Regions from separate parts of the Bradyrhizobium sp. RDM12 genome, predicted to be linked through region 1. Evidence: predicted binding sites of a transcription regulator. Region 1 holds the regulator's gene; the other holds the start of a gene.

Region 1 (4,463 bases):
TGCCGGTCAAAGCCAGCATTGCGCGGGCGATCTCATCCTGACTATCCGCAGGAAGCTGTCGCACGGCTTGAAGCGCCTTCTCGAGCAGTTTCGTCATGGAAGGTAAGGTAAGCCGAGCTGGCGCCGAAAGGAAGTGCGGTTTCTCGCTAGAGGAGGCCCTTTTTGCGTCGGCCCTCGGCTCGGCTAGAACCTTGCCGACCAATTCCTTCGCTTTTGTTGCGGGAGTTCACCGTGGCCTTGATGCCGGTTACTGATGCGCTGGCCGCCGTGCTCGACGGCGCGGAGCCGCTGCCCGAGGAAACGGTCGCGCTCGATGCGGCCTTTCATCGCGTGCTCGCGCACGACGTCGCGGCGCGGCGCATGCAGCCGCCGCAGGCGATGTCGGCGATGGACGGCTATGCTGTCCGAGCGGCGGATGCAGCCAGGGTCGATGCGCAGCTCAACGTCATTGGCGAGGTCGCAGCCGGCCGTCCATTTGCAGGAACTGTTGGCGCTGGAGAAGCTGTGCGGATCTTCACCGGCGGCGTCGTCCCCGACGGCGCCGATGCGATCGTGATCCAGGAGGACACCGTCGCCGACGGCAAGCGCATCACGATCAAGGAGGCCGCCGTCGCCGGGCGGCACATTCGTCCAGCCGGCATCGATTTTCGCGAAGGTGACGTGCTGCTGCGCGCGGGCGCGCGGCTGACCGAGCGCGACCTCGCGCTGGCCGCCGGCATGAACCACCCGCAGCTTGCCGTTCGCCGGCGTCCGAAGGTCGCGATTCTTGCCACCGGCGACGAGCTGGTGATGCCGGGCACGACGCCTGGTCATGGCCAGATCGTCTATTCCAACGGCTACGCCCTGCATGCGCTCGCCCGGAGCGAGGGAGCCGACACCATCGATCTCGGGATTGCCGCTGACACGCTTGCAGCCACCTCCGCCGGCATCCGCCGCGCGCGCGAATCCGGCGCCGACATCCTGGTCACGACGGGCGGTGCCTCGGTCGGCGACCACGATCTGGTGCAGCAGGCGCTCCGCGATGAAGGCACCTCGATGGCGTTCTGGAAGATCGCGATGCGGCCGGGCAAGCCGATGATGAACGGGCAGCTCGGCGCGATGCACGTGATCGGCCTGCCTGGCAATCCTGCATCATCCTACGTTTGCGGCTTCCTGTTCATGGTGCCGCTGATTCGAGCGCTGTCGGGCCGTTCGGTGATTCATCACCGTCGCGAACGCGCCGTGCTCGGCCGCGACATCGGCGCCAATGACCAGCGCGAGGATTATCTTCGCGCCCGCCTCGATCTGCGTGATGACGGCACCCTCGTCGCCCTTCCCGTCAACCACCAGGACTCCTCGCTGCTTGCAGATCTCGCTGCGGCACAGGCACTTCTCGTGCGCGCACCGTTAGCACCGAAGGCCGAAGCGGGAGCGCCTTGCGAGGTGCTGCGGCTGCCCGTTTGAGCGCATCGTTCGCAACCGTTCTGCGAACTTTGTCGCGTTCACGGTAAATTAAGCAGTTGCGGAACATGTATCGAACATATAGTGTCCGTTCATGATTTGTTTCGAGCATGTAGCGGCTTATTGCTGAATTCAGCGTCTCGGAATCGAACGACATCAACCGGGGGATTTTGGTCGAGATGTTAACGCGCAAACAATACGAGCTCCTGCGGTTCATCAGCGAGCGTCTGAAGGAAAGCGGCGTGCCGCCCTCCTTCGACGAGATGAAGGACGCGCTCGATCTGCGCTCGAAATCGGGCATCCATCGCCTGATCACTGCGCTCGAGGAGCGCGGCTTCATCCGCCGCCTGCCCAACCGCGCCCGCGCCATCGAGGTGATCAAGCTGCCCGAGCTCCAGGCCGCCGCCGGCAGCCGCCGCGGTTTCACGCCGAGCGTCATTGAAGGCAATCTCGGCAAGGTGCGCACGACGTCGAGTCCGCAGGCCGACGAGGGCGAGCGTCCCGTCGCGGTGCCCGTGATGGGCCGGATCGCGGCCGGTACGCCGATCGAGGCGTTGCAGACCCGCAGCCACACCATCAGCGTCCCGCCCGACATGCTCGGCTCCGGGGAGCATTACGCGCTGGAAGTGCGCGGCGACTCCATGGTGGAGGCCGGCATTCTCGACGGCGACATGGCGCTGATTCAGCGCAACGAGAGCGCCGATACCGGCGACATCGTGGTTGCCCTGATCGACGATGAGGAAGCGACGTTGAAGCGCTTTCGCCGCCGTGGTGCTTCGATCGCACTCGAACCGGCGAACGCGGCCTATGAAGTCCGCATCCTGCCGCCCAACCGGGTCAAGATCCAGGGCAAGCTGATCGGGCTGTACCGGAAGTACTGAGCGGGTCGCGATCGACGACCGTCAGCAACGATTGGAGCGGACGATTGTCCGCTCCGGCTGGATGGTCTTTCTGGTTTTGCACAGATTATCCGGCTACCTCTCCAGCGCTACATCCTCGGCACGCCGCAACGAAGCCCCATCGCTTCGCAGGCGCTTTGACCGACCGAGGAGACCACCATGCGCAAGATCATTTTGGGCACCGCCACGATGACGCTGATCGCAGCATCGGCGCCGCAGGCCTTAGGCTCGCAGGCCTTGATGGGGTCGCAGGCCTTGGCTGCTCAGCCGCAGCATCACGCGCGCAAAGCGCCACAGGCAACGAGCGAGCAATTCCGCGATGCCCGCAACGCCCGTCGCACAGCCGACGCAGCCGGCCTGGCAATATTCGGGCTGGTCGGCGCCCGCAGGCCGCTGAGATGACGCGCTCACCGAATGCGCGGGAGCAGGCTTTGTTCCTCGTGCATTTGCAAAAGATAATGTGATCGCGCTCTGTCGATGCGAGCCGCAGATTTGCCAACAAACAAGCATATGATCAGCTTCCACTCTGATAGGGGCCTGTGCCTCAGAGACAGAGGCGCCGGTGCTCTATCCTGATTGAGGAGCACCCGATGTGTGACTATAGCCTGCATGCCGTCGCGACGCGTCCCGCAGAAGTCGGTGAGACCATCGTCACGACAACGTTCCGCGGCACCTCGACGCGCGGCTTCGCCTCCGAAGCCGACATGTCCGTCGCGGTCTGCCTGCTGCCGGGAACGGAGCTCGCCTTCGCCGACAACGTCCGCTACGACAATCGCTGGATCTGGACGCGCACCATCAATTCGCGTGTCGGCAAGTTCGGCAAGGTCGATCCGCACATTCCCGACCGCCATCACGACGCGATCGAATTCCCCGACGGCAAATACGTGCTGGTAACGCAGCTCGTGGAAGGCCAGCGTGCGACCGTGCTGCAACTGCCGGTAACCCAGCCGCTCGGCGAGCGCGAGCACAAGCCGCAGATCGCCGACAGCCGCTCCACGCCGCCGCGCCTGCCGATCGGCTAAGCGGTCGATCTTAATCCTCGGCCTGCAGGTCGGCGTCGGCCGGCGTTGCGTCTTTGGAACGCGGAGCTGCCGACCGTGGCATGAGGGACTGTTCGAAATCTCCATCGCCGGCCGCCGCCGGCGACCAGGGGCGGTTTGCGCCCCTCGCCTTCACCGCCTGAATGGCAAAGCCGTCGCCGCGCGGCGTCAGCGCCAGCGCGCCTTGGCGCGCGAGACGCGGCCGATCGACCACCATCGCACCACAATCCGGCGGCGCGGGCCTTGCCGTCACCACCAGTGCCGCGCGGCTGCAATCGTCGGCCAGCGCGTCGATGCGGAGCGCCAGCGCAATCATGCGCCCGTCGGCGAGTGGCGTCACGCAGCCGGTGTCGTCGCACGACACGCCGTCACTGAGCGAGGCGCTCCCGGCATCGCGGGAGTCCGCATCGGCCGCGAGCCACTCCTTGAGCAGAAAGCTGTCCTTGCTCGTCCGGATCAGATGCAACTGCCCGTCCCTGCCCCGCACCGCGACGCTCTGCCCGTCACCGGCGATGAGAATGTCGGGTTGCCGAACCGACAGCCCCCAGACGATCGCCGCGACGAGCACGAGTACGCCCGACCAGCGCAAGGGCGTCCGCAGCAAGCCCATCAGGATCAGCCCGACGCTCGCCGCGATCAGCGGCGCGGTGCCGAAAGCGCCGACGTGGCCGATCGCTCCGGGCAGCGCCGCCACCCAGCGCGACACCGCCACCATCCAGTCGATGCCGATCCCCATGAGTCACCAGAACACGCCGTCGAGCCCGAAGGGCGCAGCGAGCAATCCCAACCGCAGGCATCACCAGCGCGGACACCACCGGCATCGCGCCGAGATTGGCCAGCACGCCGTAGGGCGTGACGCGGTGGAAATGGAAGGCGGCATAGGGCGTGGTCGCAAGCCCCGCGATCATCGAGGCCATGAACAGCATCGCGATCTCGCGGCCGCCCCACAGCGCGATGCGCGCGGTGGTCGAATGATCGGGCGAGGCAAACAGGTTCGGCATGCCGATCTGCACCAGCGCGACGAGCCCGAGCGTTGCCGCAAACGACATCTGGAAGGCGGGAGGCCGATCCCAAAATCATTTGT
Region 2 (8,712 bases), 2.2 Mb from region 1:
CATGTTCGTCGGCGAGGCGCCGGGCCGCGACGAGGATATCGAGGGACTGCCCTTTGTGGGACGCAGCGGCAAGCTGCTCGACCTCATGATCGGCGCGATCGGGCTCAACCGCACCACGGCCTACATCACCAACGTCATTCCCTGGCGGCCGCCCGGCAACCGCACGCCGACGCCGCAGGAGACGCAAATCTGCCTGCCCTTCATCCAGCGTCATATCGAGCTGGTGAACCCCGATGTGCTGGTGACGCTCGGCAATCCCTCGACGCAGACGCTGCTGTCGACGCGAGAAGGCATCATGCGGACGCGCGGACGCTGGTTCGACTACGACACGGGCCAGCGCACCATCCGCACGCTGCCGACCTTCCACCCGGCCTATCTCTTGCGCTCGCCGTCCTACAAGCGGCTGGCCTGGCAGGATCTGCGCGCGATCGCAAAGGTGCTGGCAGGCGCGTGACGGACAATGACGACGGAGAGAGCACGCGCGCGCTCGCCTCACGTTCCCTTCGGCCGCACGATAGCCCAGCCGATCCGTAGAAGCTGCTGGCGGCCGGTCACCAGCCATTCGAAGGCGCGCGGCACTTCCGGTACGATGCTGGGAAAGCGCGCGAGGATTTCGGGCGGCGGGGTACCGGCGGTATCTGAGGCGCGCCAGACCACGACGCCGCCGATTTCGCTGAACTTTGCCTGTGACATCCAGGGCGTACGCGCCGGCGCGGCGTCGATGAACAGATGCGGCCGGCCGGAGTGCAGCGCAATCAAGCTCGCAAGCGCGGTTTCACCTGCGACCGCGCGCAGGCGATGGTTGGTGCGGCGGGCAAAGCTGTCGCCGAAGAAATTCGAGATATCCCGCGCCGGGATCGATGTCGCGATCTCGCCGGTGCCGCTCCAGGGCAGGAGCAGCACAGCCAGCACGACGCCGGCGGCGGGCGCCGCGATGGCCGCTGTCCACACCGTGCGCAGCATCCGGGCGCGGCGCATCGCAATGAGATCGCCGGCCACGACGACCATGGCGAGGCCCGACATAACCAGCACCACGCCGGCACCGCCGACGACGCCATCGAGCCCGAACAGGCCGGAGATCAGGACGCCACCGAGCGCCGGCGCCAGCACGAAAAAAGACGAAGTTGCGCGCCAGCGGCTCGACCGGCGGTCGGTAGATGATCGGCGCCTCCTCGCTCTTGCCGGCGAACAGGGTGTGTTGAGGAAGCTCAGCACCGGGACCGCCACGGCACCGACTCCGAGCCCGCCGAGCAGCCAGGCGGCGTGGAGCGTGCGGGCGCCGAGGTCGGCAATTTGCGGGAGGGCCGGCAGCGCAAGGGCTTCGGCGCGCATCAGCCAGACGGCATAGGGCAGCGCCAGCACAGCGACGACGACGAACGCGAACAGCGGATCGAGCGCGCGCAGCGTACGTCGGCCAGCGGCGGTCGAGAGCGCAAAGACGACGAGCAGTGCGAGCAGGAAGATCGCGGCCGGCGTGGTCAGGAGCAGCAGGCCGGCCTCGATCGACCAGGCGAACCAGGCATTCCCGCGGCGCTGGCCGATGATCTGCCAGGAGTGCAGCAGCAACAGCGCCCAGAGCGGCCGCGCGAGCACAAGGGGGCCGAACTCGAGCGCGGACGAGGAGAAAGCCAGCACGGTCATGGTTAGAAGAACGGCGAGCACGGCCTGCTGAGTCCCGACCACGGCGCGCGCCAGATGATAGAGCGCAATGAAGGTCGCGACCTCGCAGAGCTCGGCCAGGACGTAGACGCCGAACATGTGGCCGCCGGCTGCGCGATAGGCAATATCGGCGAGCCAGACCGACAGCGGCGGGCCGAGATCTGTGCCGACCTGGTATTCCCTGCCGAAAGCCAGCAGGGTCGCGAGGTTGCCGGGCGGACTGCGATAGAACAACAGCGCCACCAGCAGCCACATCGCGGCCTGCAACAGCACGGCGATCCAGACGATCAGCCGCGGCCGGGCGCGAATGAGCTCGATGACCAGGGAGGTAAACCGCATGCAACGCCCGCAAGATGCAGCCAACCCGTCCAGCCGGCCCTATTCGCTCACGCCTGTTTTGATAAAGGGCGCCACGCGTCGTGGCAACGACAGTCTACGCTAGAGACCTGTTGAAGCATCGATTTCAACGGTGGTCTGCACCTGCATCTCGACCTCGGTGACCTCGAACAGATCCCGCACCGGCTCGACGGTCCAGGGCATGTGCTTGGCGCGGGCGGCCGCGACCGGGGCGAAGAAACTGCGATGGTGGATTGTGGGGCCGAGGCGATCGAGCGCGTCGAGATGCTCAGGCACGCCATAGCCCTTGTGCTGCTCGAAACCGTAGCCCGGGCAGTCCTGCGCCAGCGCGCACATCAGCCGGTCGCGCGTCACCTTCGCGACGATGGAGGCGGCCGCGATCGACAGCACGATGCCGTCGCCGCCGATCACGGCCTCGCACTCGCATGCGGTATCGAGCCGGTCGCGGCCGTCGACGAAGACGTGCTTCGGCGTCTCGGGCAACGCAATCACCGCGCGCTTCAACGCCCAGAGCGAGGCGCGCAGGATGTTGTCGCGGTCGATGCGGGAGCGTGAGGCGACCGCGACCGAGACCTGGGCGGTGGCACAGATCTTATCAAAAGCTTCTCGCGCTCCTCCGCGCTCAGCCGCTTGGAATCGTCGATGCCGCGCGGGATGCGGTCGGGGTCGAGGATCACGGCAGCCGCCACGACTGGCCCTGCCAGTGGCCCACGGCCGGCTTCGTCGCAGCCTGCGATCGGCCAGACGCCGCGCTTGATCAGCGCGCGCTCGCGGCGGAAGCTTGCCTTCGCGGGCGTGGCATTCCTGGCCACATCCTTCCTCGCATCTTTGGTGGACTTATCCCGAATCATGCCGGGGATCCTGCGCAAGCCGACCCGCTCGCGCAACCGGGAACCCCGCGCAATTCCCGCTATTCAGCGGACTGCCTACTCCGCCAGATGCACCCGCCGGTCGTCGCCGACCTCGATGCCGGGCGCGACCACGACATCCCAGGCATGGCTGTCGGGATCGGCAAAATAGCCGGAATAGCCGCCATAATCGGCACACACCTCGTTCGCTCCGCGCCTCAGAACAGGCTGAGCTGCTCGCCGTTCTGGTTCGGCCTGGCAAAATGATCCGTGGTCAGCTTGGCGCGCCGCTTGTTCAACCCGAGCCGGTCGCAGGCGATCTCGAAGCGGCGGCCGATGGTCCAGGCCATCGGTCCCGTACCCTTCATGCGCTCGCCCCATTTGGCATCGTAGTCGCGGCCGCCGCGCATGTCGCGGATCAGCGTGAAGACGTGGCGGTAGCGGTCCGGATAGTTCGCCATCAGCCATTCGCGGAAGAGACCGCGCACCTCCAGCGGCAGCCGCAGCAGCACGTAGGAGGCTTCCTTGACGCCGGCATGCGCTGCGGCATCGAGGATGCGCTCAATCTCGGAATCGTTCAGCGCGGGTATCACGGGCGCCACCATCACCGTGGTCGGAATGCCGGCGTCCGAGAGCTGCTTCAGCGCCTCAAGCCGCTTCGGCGGGGTCGAGGCCCGCGGCTCCATCGTGCGCGCGAGTTTTGGGTCGAGCGACGTCACCGATATCGCGACCTTGGCGAGGTTGCGCTTGGCCATGCGCGCGAGAATGTCGATGTCGCGGACGACCAACGCGGATTTGGTGACGATGCCGACGGGATGGCCGGTGCGCTCCAGCACCTCCAGAATGCCGCGCATGATTTTGCGCTCGCGCTCGATCGGCTGATAAGGATCGGTGTTGGTGCCGATCGCGATCATCCGCGGCTCATAGCCTGAGGCCGCAAGCTCCTTCTCGAGCAGCGCCGGCGCCTCGGGCTTCGCGAACAGCTTTGACTCGAAGTCGAGCCCCGGCGACAGGCCGAGATAGGCGTGCGTCGGCCGCGCGAAGCAATAGACGCAGCCGTGCTCGCAACCGCGATAGGGATTGATCGAGCGGTCGAAGCCGATGTCGGGGGAATCGTTGCGGGTGATCACCTTGCGCGAGGTGTCCACACCCACCGTGGTCTTGAATGGCGGTAGCTCTTCCAGGCTCTGCCAGCCATCGTCGAAGGCGACGCGCGCCTCGGCCTCGTAGCGGCTGCTGGCGTTGGATTGTGCACCCCGCCCTCGCCTGCGCGCGCGGTCGATGGCGACGCCAAGCTCGGGGAAATCAGAAGGCGCACCCGCCGGCTCGGAGGGCGCCGTGACCGGCGGGTGCTTGAGAGCAGAAGACGAAGCTGGACTCATGAAGCCAAGATAGCACGCCGGAGGAACAAATCAAGAACAGAAATGAAAACGCGAAAACAACCCCATGCACAGTAGGCTGCCCAAACTTCGCGCACCGACCTTTGACGTCACGCAACTCCCCGTGACCTCGATCCCGTTTGATGCGGCTGAAGGATCAATCTAGCCGGAACCCGGTTGGTGACGATCCCGGGTGAAGGTCGGCAGCAACATGACAAATCAACGACAATCGGCCGCTGCGCGCAGCGACCTCGATCTTCTCGATCGCTACTGGCGCGCGGCGAACTACCTCTCGGTCGGGCAGATCTATCTTCTCGACAATCCGCTGCTTCGCGAGCCGTTGCGGCCCGAGCACATCAAGCCGCGCCTGCTCGGCCATTGGGGCACGACGCCGGGGCTGAACTTCATCTACGCCCACCTCAACCGCATCATCCGCGCGCAGGACCTCGACATGATCTATGTCTGCGGTCCCGGTCATGGCGGCCCGGGCATGGTCGCCAACACCTATCTGGAAGGCAGCTACAGCGAGATCTATCCCAACATCCCGCGCGATGCGGACGGATTGCGAAAACTTTTCAGGCAGTTCTCCTTTCCCGGCGGCATTCCGAGCCACGCGGCGCCGGAAACGCCGGGCTCGATCCACGAAGGCGGCGAGCTCGGCTATGCGCTGGTGCACGCCTATGGCGCGGCATTCGACAATCCCGATCTCATCGTCGCCTGCGTCGTCGGCGACGGCGAGGCCGAGACCGGCCCGCTCGCGGCGTCCTGGCACTCCAATAAGTTCCTCAATCCCGCCCATGACGGCGCGGTGCTGCCGATCCTGCATCTCAACGGCTACAAGATCGCCAATCCGACTGTGCTCGGCCGGATGCCGGATAGCGAGATCGGCGATCTCTTCCGCGGACTCGGCCACGAGCCGCTATTTGTCGAGGGCGACGATCCCGGATTGATGCACCGGGCCATGGCCGACGCGCTCGATGTCGCGCTCGCCAGCATCCGCTCGATCCAGCAGCACGCCCGCGACGGGCGCACAAGCGTCGAACGGCCCCGCTGGCCGATGATCGTGCTGCGCAGTCCGAAGGGATGGACCGGCCCGAAGCAGGTCGATGGCAAGAAGGTCGAAGGTTTTTGGCGCGCGCATCAGGTTCCGGTTGCAAGCTGCCGCGAGAATCCGGCGCATTTGAAGATTCTCGAGGACTGGATGCGCAGCTACGAGCCGGAAAAGCTGTTCGACGCCAATGGCGCGCTCATTCCCGAGCTTCAGGCGCTGGCGCCCGAGGGTAACAGGCGCATGGGCGCCAATCCGCATGCCAATGGCGGGCTGCTCAACAAGGAGCTGAAGCTGCCGGACTTCCGCAGTTTTGCCGTCGACGTGCCACAGCCCGGCGGCGTCACGGGAGAAGCGACGCGGGAACTTGGCAAATTCCTTCGCGATGTCATCCGGCTCAACGCGCAAGGGCGCAACTTCCGCCTCATGGGTCCGGACGAGACCGCGTCAAACCGTCTCGACGCCGTATTCGACGCCACCGAACGGGTCTGGATGGAGCCGATCGAACCTTATGACGTGCATCTCGCGCAGGATGGCCGCGTGATGGAGGTGCTGAGCGAGCATCTCTGCCAGGGCTGGCTCGAGGGCTATCTGCTCACCGGCCGCCACGGCTTCTTCTCCTGCTACGAGGCCTTCATCCACATCGTGGATTCCATGTTCAACCAACACGCCAAATGGCTGAAGGTGACACGACACCTGGCCTGGCGGCGTCCGATCGCCTCGCTCAATTATCTGCTGACCTCGCATGTCTGGCGGCAGGACCATAACGGCTTCAGCCATCAGGATCCCGGCTTCGTCGACCTCGTCGCCAACAAGAAGGCCGACATCGTCCGCATCTATTTCCCACCCGACGCCAACACGCTGCTGTGGATCACCGACCACTGCCTGCGCACTTACAATCGCATCAACGTGATCGTCGCCGGCAAGCAGCCGGCGCCGCAATGGCTGTCGGTGCAGGAAGCCGCCACGCATTGCGATGCCGGCATCGGCATCTGGACCTGGGCCGGCAACGAGGACGCGGACGGCGAGCCCGATGTGGTGATGGCCTGCGCCGGCGACGTCCCGACGCTGGAAACACTCGCCGCTGTCGGTCTCCTGCGCAAGGCGCTGCCGGACCTCAAGATCCGCGTCGTCAACGTCGTCGACCTCATGACGCTGCAACCGAACGAGCAGCATCCCCATGGCCTGAGCGATCGCGACTTCGATAGCCTGTTCACGCGCAACAAGCCTGTCATCTTCGCCTATCACGGCTATCCTTATCTGATCCACCGGCTGACCTACAACCGCACCAACCATGACGGCCTCCATGTGCGCGGCTTTGCCGAGGAAGGCACCACGACGACGCCGTTCGACATGGTCGTGCTCAACGGGCTCGACCGCTATCACCTCGCGATCGAGGCGATCGAACGCGTGCCGGGGCTTGCCACAAAGGCCGCGCAGGTGAAGCAGCAGTTTCGCGACAAGCTGATCGAGCATACGCGATACGTGCGCGAACACGGCGAGGACATGCCGGAAATCCAACAATGGGTCTGGCAAAACAGTGCCGGCGGCAACACACCGGCTGAAGCCGGTGATTGAAGGCAGCCATGTCCGACACTGTCCTCGTCCTCAACGCGGGCTCGTCGAGCATCAAGTTCGGCCTGTTCGAGATCTCGGGCAGCGAACCCGCCATGCTCTGCAAGGGTCTGCTCGACGAGCACGAGGCCAAGCCCCGGCTGGTGGCAACGAGCCCATCCGGCGAGACGCTGTTCGAGAGGCAGAGGAAACGTCGGACGCGGATGGCGGCCATCTGTTCGCCGATGTGCTCGGCTTCATCGAGGACCACTTTGGCCAAGGCCGCTTGCGCGCCGTGGGGCACCGGATCGTCCATGGCGGTCCCGACTATGCCGGCCCGATCGCGCTGACGGACGATGTCTGTGCGGAGCTGGAAGCACTCACACCGCTGGCGCCGCTGCATCAGCCCCGTTGCCTGGCGCCGGTCCGCGCCGTCACGGTGCTCCGTCCCGCACTGACGCAGATCGCCTGCTTCGACACCGCCTTCCATCACGGCGTGACGCCGCCCGCGAGCCGCTTCGCCATTCCGAGACGCTACGAGGCGCAGGGCCTCCGGCGCTACGGCTTTCACGGTCTCTCATTCGAATATGTCGCGGGCCGGCTCGCCGACATCGCGCCGGAGCTTGCAGCCGGGCGCACGGTCATCGCCCATCTCGGCAATGGCGCGAGCCTCTGCGCATTGCGCGACGGCGGCAGCATCGACACCACGATGGGGCTGACGCCGCTCGACGGCCTCGTGATGGGCACGCGCTGCGGCACCATCGATCCCGGCGTGCTGCTCTACCTGTTGCAGCACGAAGCGATGACCGTCGAGGATTTGCAGCACTTGCTCTATCACGAGTCCGGCCTGCTCGGCGTTTCCGGCATCTCCGCGGATATGCGCAAGCTGCTTGCGAGCCGCGAGGCTTCGGCGCGCGAGGCGGTCGATCTCTTCGCCTTCCGTGCGGCACAGGAGATCGCGGTGATGGCGAACACGCTGGGCGGACTGGACGGCCTCGTTTTCACCGGCGGCATCGGCGAACATGCCAAGCAAATCCGCAGCGCCATTGGCGAGCGGCTCGCCTGGCTCGGCGTGCGCATCGATGCCGCCGCGAATGATGCCGCGCGCGAGCGCATCAATGCCGGCGACAGCACCGTCGAAGTGTTCGTCATCCCGACCGACGAGGAACTGACGATCGCACGGCATTGCGCCGCGGTGCTGCAAGCGATGACCGGATAAAATGCGGTCGACCTTCCCTTCTCCCCTTGTGGGAGAAGGTGGCGCGACGCGCCGGATGAGGGGTTTTCACCGCGCTCGCATGTGCAAATGAGTATGCGGAGACGACCCCTCACCCAAGTGAGTCTGTATCGACCTGCGGTGATGCCCACTCCCACAAGGGGCGAGGGCACAGTCATGCGCAGCTCGCTCGCGGCGCGTTGTTGCGGTCCGCGCTTGTTCGACCAAACCTCACCCTGAATTCAATGAATCCCGGCAAAAATCTGGAAGCATCCGATCGCGACCTCGATCACGATCAGCACCACCACCGCGATCTCGAGGCGCAGCGAGCGCTGGGTGTCGATGATGTCGGTCAGCGCATCGGCCGTCTCCGCGACGACCGTGAGCTTGCGCTCGAGCGTGTCGAGACGCTCCTTCAGCTCGTACTCGTCTTCGAGACGCGCATAGAGCCGGTCGAGCTGCGGCTTTTCCCAGAGCGCGTCCGGTTTTTCGGCGACCGCAACGCGGCCGGCGACGCGCTGCTGGACGAGCAACGCGTTGCCGATGAGCTGCAGGATGCCCTTGCGCCGCCGCGACGTACGGCCTTTCTCGGCGAGCTCGCGGGCAAAAGGCTCGATGACGTCGAAGACCGCAGCGACGCGGCGCTCGTCG

What was found. Region 1 encodes LexA, which represses DNA repair genes until DNA is damaged. Its sites were predicted from a motif close to TGTTCNNNNTGTGTTCNG; they were not measured.
Region 2: ACTGJ9_RS34660 (PA0069 family radical SAM protein) is a predicted target of LexA. The motif match lies at 4,268-4,285, and genes of this name have one in related genera.

Annotation. Positions count from the first base shown of each region.
Region 1 covers NZ_CM133064.1:4,863,459-4,867,921, reverse strand. Annotated here, with positions in the region: gene ACTGJ9_RS23785 (hypothetical protein) at 1-97, opposite strand, end outside; gene ACTGJ9_RS23780 (molybdopterin molybdotransferase MoeA) at 232-1,443, shown strand; gene lexA (transcriptional repressor LexA) at 1,620-2,321, shown strand; gene ACTGJ9_RS23770 (hypothetical protein) at 2,499-2,741, shown strand; gene ACTGJ9_RS23765 (hypothetical protein) at 2,930-3,361, shown strand; partial or broken gene ACTGJ9_RS23760 (ComEC/Rec2 family competence protein) at 3,372-4,440, opposite strand.
Region 2 covers NZ_CM133064.1:7,101,189-7,109,900, forward strand. Annotated here, with positions in the region: gene ACTGJ9_RS34640 (uracil-DNA glycosylase) at 1-454, shown strand, start outside; partial or broken gene ACTGJ9_RS34645 (glycosyltransferase family 39 protein) at 493-1,998, opposite strand; partial or broken gene ACTGJ9_RS34650 (ribonuclease HII) at 2,098-2,867, opposite strand; partial or broken gene ACTGJ9_RS34655 (VOC family protein) at 2,943-3,056, opposite strand; gene ACTGJ9_RS34660 (PA0069 family radical SAM protein) at 3,083-4,246, opposite strand; gene ACTGJ9_RS34665 (phosphoketolase family protein) at 4,455-6,869, shown strand; partial or broken gene ACTGJ9_RS34670 (acetate/propionate family kinase) at 6,878-8,064, shown strand; gene ACTGJ9_RS34675 (RMD1 family protein) at 8,304-8,712, opposite strand, start outside.